One region of the Halomonas sp. Cn5-12 genome, then DNA from elsewhere that is predicted to be linked to it. Evidence: predicted binding sites of a transcription regulator. Region 1 holds the regulator's gene; each other region holds the start of a gene.
What was found. Region 1 encodes FNR, which switches genes on or off when oxygen is low (the NO sensors DNR and NnrR bind a similar motif). Its sites were predicted from a motif close to TTGATNTANATCAA; they were not measured.
Positions count from the first base shown of each region.

Region 2: L1249_RS15760 (copper resistance CopC family protein) is a predicted target of FNR. The motif match lies at 1,410-1,423, and genes of this name have one in related genera.
Region 3: L1249_RS00010 (cytochrome-c peroxidase) is a predicted target of FNR. The motif match lies at 838-851, and genes of this name have one in related genera.
Region 4: L1249_RS11795 (OmpW/AlkL family protein) is a predicted target of FNR. The motif match lies at 1,258-1,271, and genes of this name have one in related genera.

Region 1 is NZ_JAKGAY010000006.1:52,302-54,504, forward strand. It holds gene hemN (oxygen-independent coproporphyrinogen III oxidase) at 1-374, shown strand, start outside; gene fnr (fumarate/nitrate reduction transcriptional regulator Fnr) at 432-1,184, shown strand; gene ttcA (tRNA 2-thiocytidine(32) synthetase TtcA) at 1,171-2,082, opposite strand; gene L1249_RS05375 (DNA polymerase III subunit epsilon) at 2,158-2,203, opposite strand, start outside.
Region 2 is NZ_JAKGAY010000041.1:4,760-6,962, reverse strand. It holds gene L1249_RS15765 (copper resistance D family protein) at 1-602, opposite strand, end outside; gene L1249_RS15760 (copper resistance CopC family protein) at 768-1,139, opposite strand; gene L1249_RS15755 (hypothetical protein) at 1,523-1,672, shown strand; gene L1249_RS15750 (DUF411 domain-containing protein) at 1,669-2,106, shown strand.
Region 3 is NZ_JAKGAY010000001.1:58-2,260, forward strand. It holds partial or broken rRNA gene L1249_RS00005 (16S ribosomal RNA) at 1-535, opposite strand, end outside; gene L1249_RS00010 (cytochrome-c peroxidase) at 941-1,924, shown strand; gene L1249_RS00015 (adenosine deaminase) at 1,965-2,203, opposite strand, start outside.
Region 4 is NZ_JAKGAY010000020.1:25,559-27,761, forward strand. It holds gene putP (sodium/proline symporter PutP) at 1-1,112, shown strand, start outside; gene L1249_RS11795 (OmpW/AlkL family protein) at 1,364-1,990, shown strand; gene L1249_RS11800 (YqcC family protein) at 2,093-2,203, opposite strand, start outside.

The DNA.
Region 1 (2,203 bases):
ACGACGTTTACGCACAAAACCCCACTCAGCTGTCCCACTATGAAGCTGCCTTAGATGAAGGTAGGCTAGCGACCGTAAAAGGGTTACTCTTAAATAAGGATGACCTAATGCGCAGAGAGGTGATTGAGCGCTTAATGTGCGATATGGCCATTGACCTTGAAGCAATAGGCCAGCGTTGGCAGATAAATGCCGCTGATTACTTTTCAACCGCTCTTGAACGGTTGAAAACCGCCGAGCAGGATGGCCTGCTAGTGCGCCAAGGCCTCTATTTACAAGCTACGCCCACCGGACGGCTGTTGATTCGGCACTTAGCCATGGCCTTCGATAATCACCTGCAACATCAGGGCAACCAACGCTACTCGAAGATTTTATAAGCGTATCGAGACACCTACCCCCTGCGCCTATGATGGCTAATAAAAAGGGAGCACCACATGTCATATCCTGCCAGCCAACGACGTTCACTGCTGCAAGAGGCGCGCTGCCAAACCTGTAGCCTAAGCTCGCTGTGCCTACCGCTTGCCCTAGAGCTTGAGGATATGAGCCAGTTCGATGCGATTATCCGCCGCCGCTCGCCGTTGAAAAAAGGCGAGCGGCTGTTTCGCCAAGGAGATCCTTTCACCAGCGTTTACGCGGTGCGCTCTGGCAGCTTGAAGCAGGTGACTAGCGAAGGGAATGGCAACGACCAGCTCACCAATTTCTTTCTACCCAGCGAGCTGGTGGGTCTGGATGGGATTGACGAAGAACACTACCCCGGCACCGTGATTGCCCTGGAAACCACCACGGTATGCGAAATTCCGTTTGACCGTTTGGACTCGCTCTCCGAGGAGCTGCCCGAACTGCGCGGCCAGCTTTACCGCAGCATGAGCAAGGAACTACGAGACGACCGGCGGATGATGCGTTTACTGTCACGCAAAACTGCCGATCAGCGGCTGGCCAGCTTTTTGATTACACTTTCTGACCGTTTTCGGCGCCGGGGCTACTCCCCCTATAGCTTCCGGCTTTCCATGTCACGGGCAGATATGGGCAACTATCTAGGCCTCGCGGTGGAGACGGTTAGCCGTATTCTTAGCCGCTTTCAGCAGCAAAACGTGGTGGCCGTCTCCGGGCGCGAGGTCAATATTTTGGATATGCGGCGCCTCATCACCCTAGCTGAAGAGGAAGCCCAAGCGGTTAACTCACGTTAAACGCCTGAATGCGCCCCTCCATCAATGCGGCCTGCTTCGCTTCCAGACCGGCAAAATCAAACAGCTCACGGTCGGCAAGCTGCGAAGGGGCAACGTTGGTCACCGCTTTGAACATACTCTCCAACCGGCCGGGGTGTTTTTTATCCCACTCCGCCAGCATCTCTTTGACAACCTGGCGCTGCATATTGGGCTGAGAGCCGCACAGGTTGCAGGGAATGATCGGAAACTCCATCAGCCTTGAAAACTCCGCAATATCCGCCTCTTTGCAGTAGGCCAGCGGGCGAATCACGATGTTTTTACCATCATCCGAGAGCAGCTTCGGTGGCATGGCTTTTAAGGTGCCGCCAAAGAACATATTGAGAAACAGCGTCTCCAGGATATCTTCCCGGTGGTGGCCCAAAGCAATTTTGTTGGCCCCAATCTCCTCGGCAAAGCCATACAACGAACCACGCCGCAGCCTTGAGCAGAGCGCGCAGGTGGTTTTACCTTCCGGGGTTTTCTCCTTCACCACCGAGTAGGTATCACGCTCCAGAATGTGATATTCCACGCCTTGCTTATCCAGGTACTGGGGCAACACGTGTTCTGGGAAACCTGGCTGCTTCTGATCCATATTGACCGCTACCAGGGAAAAATTAACCGGTGCGTTGCGCTGTAGGTTGCGCAGAATCTCCAGCATCGTATAGCTATCTTTACCACCAGAGAGACACACCATGACCCGGTCGCCATCCTCGATCATGTTGTAATCGATGATGGCGTTCCCTACTTCGCGCCGCAGGCGTTTTTGCAACTTGTTGAATTCACGCTTCTGCTTGGCATCCTGCAGCTCATGCTGCTGGACAAGGGGCTCGTCAGACGCGCTGTCTGACGAAGTGGGGTCAAAGTAGTCAGGTTGTAACATGATCGTCGCACTGCCGATGGGTGAAGGAGCAGCGCATATTCTAACAACACTACGAAGCTCTACCCAATACAAACCCTAGGCAGTTAACGCTATCTCGCGCTGAAGACGCAGATACAGCAAC
Region 2 (2,203 bases), on a different contig from region 1:
CACTTGTTCGCGGCAGCAAATAACAGTAGCGCCGCCACAATCAATACCTTGCCGATCAAGAACTGTCCATATGCCGTGGTGAGCAGTGGCGTGAGACCGCCTGTTAGCAGCGTGGCCAACGTGACGCCCGCGAGTACCAACAAGCCGACTCCGCCCATGGCGATTTTCCCGAAACGGGTCAGAATGTGGGCGGTATTGTCCTGGTTGTGACCCCGTCCTACTAAATGGAACAGCGGCCAAAGCGAGGCCACCCAAAATGCTGCCGCCATCAGGTGAACGATCAGCAAGCCAGCCAGAACGAGGCGTGGGGTGTTTACTGTATGCCCCACCTGCACGAATGCCAGCATCACCAATAAAACGCCTACTAGGCTCACGCTGTTGGCTGTTTTCGAGAGCGCTAAGTTATTAAGCTGAATCGCCTGAACCAGCAGCAAGCCAGCTACCGCCAGCATTAGCCGGCCCCCGGACGCACCCTCAAACACGATTCCGAGCAGCATTGGGTTGGTTGCAGCAGATATATTGCCGCCCCCAAGGTAACCAGCTTCTAAAGGCCACTGGAACAGAATCAGAATGACCCCCGCCCAGGCAGCAAAGACGCCCATGCGGGCGACGCGCCTCCGGTCGTGATCAGGGAGTCGGGGAAACGCTAGACGAAACAACACGGCCCCCGTCGCGACTAGGGCACTAAGGTAAACCCCAGCCGCCACGAGAATCATCGCGACGGTCCAGACGTCGAGGCTATTTACGGAGAACCACCAGGCCACGGGTCAGGGCTCGACCGAGAAGTTAAAACCGTCGGACATCATGTGCCCGTCATCCGATAGGCCACGCCAGTGCACCTGGTAGTCCCCAGCCGAAAGAGTGTCACTGGGCTTTACGAAGTAGCGATCGACCTGTTCACTGCCTGGCTGACCATCAAGAGGAACGGGGCCGTTTGGGCCTGTCACTTCAAACTGGGTGATGCGCATCATGCCACCAAACTCGATGCCAATCTCTGCTGGGGAATCCTGAATGGTGACGCCATCCCTCGGTAAAGTGTTTGCGAGGCCTTCATGGGCCAGTGCCGGGATTGCTAGCGACAGCAACAGCGTTGCTAAGGAAGCGTGAATGATAGGGAGCGAACTCTTCTTCTTTTGCATACCGTATCCTTATGTTTTTCAGGGTTGAATGGATATTGTTACTTCATCGCGGAGGCGCTAAAACTGATTCGGTTGAGCCTTGGTTAGGTTATTGTCACCACCGCCGTGGCCGGGCGCAGCCCATGCGGCGCTGGTTACCAGACTTACTGAAAGGGCAAACAAAGACGTTGTTAAAGTGGTTTTGCGCATGGTTATTTCCCTCAGGGGTGATTGTCACCCGTTTTTTATACGGTGTTAACCTGAAACGAGCCTGAACCCAGCGGGCAAAATATGATCTGTAGCAACCTTTCGTTGTCCGCAAGGTTGCAAGGCTTGACCTTAGGGTAACCCCAAGGTTGTATGCTTACAGCGTTATTACTTACTGACTTGTTAGGAGACTAACCATGATGAACGCAGATTGTTTTGCTTTTATGAGCTCCATGAGTTGGTTTGGTTGGTTAATGCCGCTCACTTTTTTACTGTTGATAGGGCTGGGTATCGCCTCGTTAGTCAAGTACTTGTTTAGCCACGCACCTCAAGGAGACCGCTCATGAAGCGATTTACCGCTACGGTTTTATCTAGTGTTTTGGCCCTAGGAGCCGCCTCGGCTCAGGCCGCATTGCCGGATGAAGCCACGCTTTACCAAAACCCCCAGTGCGGCTGCTGTGACGCTTATGCACGCCATCTTGAAGAGCTCGGCGTAGAAGTGACGATTATTGACGATGTAGAGCTGGGTGATATTAAGCAGCAGGCAGGCGTGCCCTATGGCCTGGGTTCATGCCATACCATTGAGATGGGCGAGTATTGGATCGAAGGCCACGTTCCAATGGAAGCCGTGCAGGCGCTGTTTGAGGAACAACCCGATATTGACGGTATCGGTTTGGCGGGTATGCCCATTGGCACACCGGGTATGCCGGGGCCACAAGAAAGCCCTTACAATGTGTACACGTTTACAGGCCAGGAAGATGAGCCATTTATGACCCTTTAGTAGGGTGATAAAAGCTCGCCTGCTGTCTGCACGCCGTTCTAACGGACTCTTGTAGTACAGCAGGCGCATTCAAGTCATACATTACTAAAACGAAAGC
Region 3 (2,203 bases), on a different contig from region 1:
ACCCTCCGTATTACCGCGGCTGCTGGCACGGAGTTAGCCGGTGCTTCTTCTGCGAGTGATGTCTTTCCTAATGGGTATTAACCACTAGGCGTTCTTCCTCGCTGAAAGTGCTTTACAACCCGAGGGCCTTCTTCACACACGCGGCATGGCTGGATCAGGGTTGCCCCCATTGTCCAATATTCCCCACTGCTGCCTCCCGTAGGAGTTCGGGCCGTGTCTCAGTCCCGATGTGGCTGATCATCCTCTCAGACCAGCTACGGATCGTCGCCTTGGTGAGCCGTTACCTCACCAACTAGCTAATCCGACATAGGCTCATCCCATAGCGGGAGCCGGAGCCCCCTTTCTCCCGTAGGACGTATGCGGTATTAGCCTGGGTTTCCCCAGGTTATCCCCCACTATCGGGCAGATTCCTATGCATTACTCACCCGTCCGCCGCTCGTCAGCATCTAGCAAGCTAGATCTGTTACCGCTCGACTTGCATGTGTTAGGCCTGCCGCCAGCGTTCAATCTGAGCCATGATCAAACTCTTCAGTTTAAGATCAATGCGATCCTTACTCGCTGCCCGAAGGCAACAAAAGCGGATCAAACTTGGCTCAAGGTTCAAACGAATTCACTGCGATACTCCGAAGAGTATCTTGGTGTTCGCTTGCCTTGATATTGGGTGATGATTCACCCTCATCGGCAAGCGCCCACATGAATTACCTGATCAAATTGTTAAAGAGCCATCTGTCGGCGTTGCCGTTCGATGTGGGGCGTATTCTACCCAATTCTTTTTGATCGTCAAGCTTTTTTCTCATTCACCGTTCAAGCACCTGCGGGTCACCAATGGCCGGAAAGTTGACCTGAGGCAAGCCCTGCCCTTCCCCGCTTTTTTAGACTTGTTGAAGCACCGCTGAAAAGAACGGTGCACACCAGACCGGTCAAACAGGAGGGGGAAACCATGACAACATCACGTATTGCCATCGGACTTGCGAGTGTCGCGCTATTAGGCACGACTTCACTGTGGGCAGACGACGAACTCGGTAGCTACCGCGACAGGTTCGAACCGCTGCCCCACTTACCACCTTTACCTGCCCACAATTCACAGACCGATGAAAAGGTGATGCTGGGCAACATGCTGTTTTTCGAGCCCAGGATCTCCGCCAGCGGTGTCATCAGCTGTGCCACTTGCCATAACCCGGCGCTCGGCTGGTCAGATCGCATTCCTAGAGCCGTGGGCCATAACGGTCAGGTTGGCGAACGCAACACACCCACCGTGCTCAACAGTGGTTTCCTGGGATCGCAATTCTGGGATGGACGGGAGCCGGATTTGGAGGGTCAAGCACTGGGCCCCATCGAAGCCGATGTCGAGATGGCCATGCAGTTGGAACACGCCCTGGACAGGTTGACAGAGTTCGAGCTCTACCAAGAGCGCTTCACGGAAGCGTACCCCGACCAGGATGACCCTATCAATGCCGAGAACCTGGCCAAGGCACTGGCCGCCTTCCAGAGAACGCTCAACACGCCCAACGCACCTTTCGATCGTTATTTGCGGGGTGATATGGACGCCATCAGCGATCAGGCAAAAGAGGGCATGGTAGCTTTTGTTGATAATGGCTGCATTGCCTGCCATCGCGGCGCCAACTTTACCGATAGCCAGTTCCACGCCATTCAGGTGCCGGGGTCGACAGATTTGGGTCGCTACGTGGTGACCGGCGAAGAAAGAGACAAGTACCGCTTCCGCACCCCCACCTTGCGTAATGTCGGCGTCACTTACCCGTACATGAACAATGGTGCCACCGAAACGCTCGAAGAAGCCGTGGCCATCATGGGCCAGGAAATGCTGGGACGTGAGTTTGACGAACCCACCATTGATAACATCACGGCATTTCTGCACTCCCTGACAGGTGAAATGCCCGATTTCGAGGTGCCCGCTCTACCCTGATGCACTATGCCGCCGCCCATAGGGGCGGCAGCAGGCTGTATCAGGCTGCTTCCAGGCGCTTCAACAGTTCGGCGCGCCGCGCGTCGCTGACGAAGGCTTCTTCCATGGCATTGCGATTCAGCCATTTGAAGGTATCTTCTCCCCAGCCAAAGGCATCGGCACAGGCGATATGATTTTCGAGCAGCCCACCACCAAAATAGGCAGGATCGTCAGAGCTGATGGTGACCTTTAGCCCCGCTTCCAACAACGCCGGTAGCGGATGCTGATCCAATTGATCAA
Region 4 (2,203 bases), on a different contig from region 1:
TGTCCGCTATCGTCATCGTGATTTTCTTCGCCGTTTACACTGCTTCTGGCTTGGTCGCAGGCGGCAAACTGTTTGAGAGCGCCTTTGCTGGCGTTATCAACATCGGTGGTATGAGCGACTACGCGGTGGGTGTGGTAATCACGCTGGGCGTGGTGCTGGCCTACACCGTGGTTGGCGGCTTTTTGGCCGTGAGCATGACGGACTTTGTGCAAGGCTGCATCATGATGCTGGCTTTGGTCATCATGCCAGCAGTAGTACTGTTTGGCGAAGGCGGTGGTGGCTTTACTCAAGCCTCACAGACCCTCAATGAAGTTGATCCCACGCTGCTGTCGTGGACTGAAGGGTTGACGTTCATTGGGTGGCTCTCTGCCGTTACCTGGGGCCTGGGCTATTTTGGTCAGCCGCATATTATCGTGCGCTTTATGGCTATCCGTACGCTGAAAGATGTTCCGATTGCCCGCAACATCGGCATGAGCTGGATGGCTATTTCCCTGATCGGCGCGGTCTCTCTCGGCATCTTTGGTCGCGCCTATGCGGTTCGCAATGGGATGGAAGTCCAAGACCCGGAAACGATCTTTATCATCCTGGCTGAGTTGCTGTTCCATCCGCTGATCACCGGCTTCCTCTACGCGGCCCTGCTTGCTGCTGTGATGAGTACTATTTCTAGCCAGCTGCTGGTGTCATCTTCATCACTGACCGAGGACTTCTATCGCCTGTTCCTGCGTAAAGAAGCTACAGACAAAGAGTGTGTGGCCGTAGGTCGTGTCAGTGTTGTGCTAGTGGGTCTGATCGCAGCCGTGATTGCCGCTGACCCGAACTCGCAAGTGCTGGGGCTGGTGAGTAACGCTTGGGCAGGTTTTGGTGCCGCCTTTGGCCCGCTGATTATTCTGTCGCTGATGTGGTCGCGTACAAACGGCGCAGGTGCTATCGCCGGTATGGTGGTGGGTGCTGCCACAGTTATGATCTGGATTGCGCTGGGCTGGAACGGCTCCTTCATGGGTGGCCCTGGCGTTTACGAGATCATCCCAGGCTTTATCGCTTCTTTCATTGCCATCCTGGCAGTAAGCAGCATAACCGCCGATGCTGGCGAGTATCAGCATATTGAACGCTAAACGAGTGTAACGTCGCTTAATTAGCCTAAGGCTTAACGGGTTGAAGTTAACCCGTTAAGCCTCCTCTTCTTTAGCCCCTTCTTTAGCCCCTTCCCCCTTCAGATATTTACCTTGCTAGGCGCTGAACCTCTCAATTCACAGCTCTTTGCCCTAGGTCAATAACGCTCCCTCGTTGGCTCGATACACTGGCTATATGGTTTACGACAACTTTAAACCACTCACCCATCATGTTATCGGTCAGGAGCGACGCTATGCGCCATTTATCACTGCCTACCCTACTCGCCACTGGGCTTGCCGCTGCCACCTTAGCAGTTAGCAGCCAAGCCGTTGCCTATGGCGCTGGCGATTTCTTTACCCGCGTTGGCGTTGCCAACATCGCGCCGAAAAGCGACAACGGCTCGCTCGCAGGTGGTGCCTTCGCGGTCGATGTTCAGGATAAAACCGACTTCGCTTTCACCCTGGGCTACCGTTTCCACGACAAAATGGGCGTTGAGCTGCTAGCCGCCCTGCCCTTCGAGCACGACATTGAATTAAATGGTGATAACCTGGCGTCAACAAAGCACCTGCCGCCCACTCTAACGCTACAGTATTACCCACTGGGTGGTAGCGACTCTCAAGTACAGCCCTACGTGGGTGCGGGTATTAACTACACGCGCTTCTCCGATGAGAGCCTCGCCATTGGCGAACTTGAGCTAGACGACTCATGGGGCGCGGCCGCTCAAGTGGGTGTTGATCTACTCATTGATGACCACTGGGCACTCAACGCCGCTGCCTGGTACTTAGACATCGACACCGACGCCTCTATTAATGGCGCAGGTGCGGGCACCGTCGAGATTGACCCCATGGTGGTCATGGCAGGCTTAAGCTACCGCTTCTAGCTTCTAGCTTCTAGCTTCTAGCTCCCACCTTCGCAAACACGTAAAAAAATGCCCAGAGCTTGCGCTCTGGGCATTGCTATTTGGTCTGCCTTACTCGCGTGGTTAATTCTCTGTGACCAGCTTGTCGACACGCTCCACCGCTTTCACTACCAATAGCTGATCGCTTGCTCTTACCTTCTCCTGCATTAAATACGCCGCCACCGCTGGAGCGAC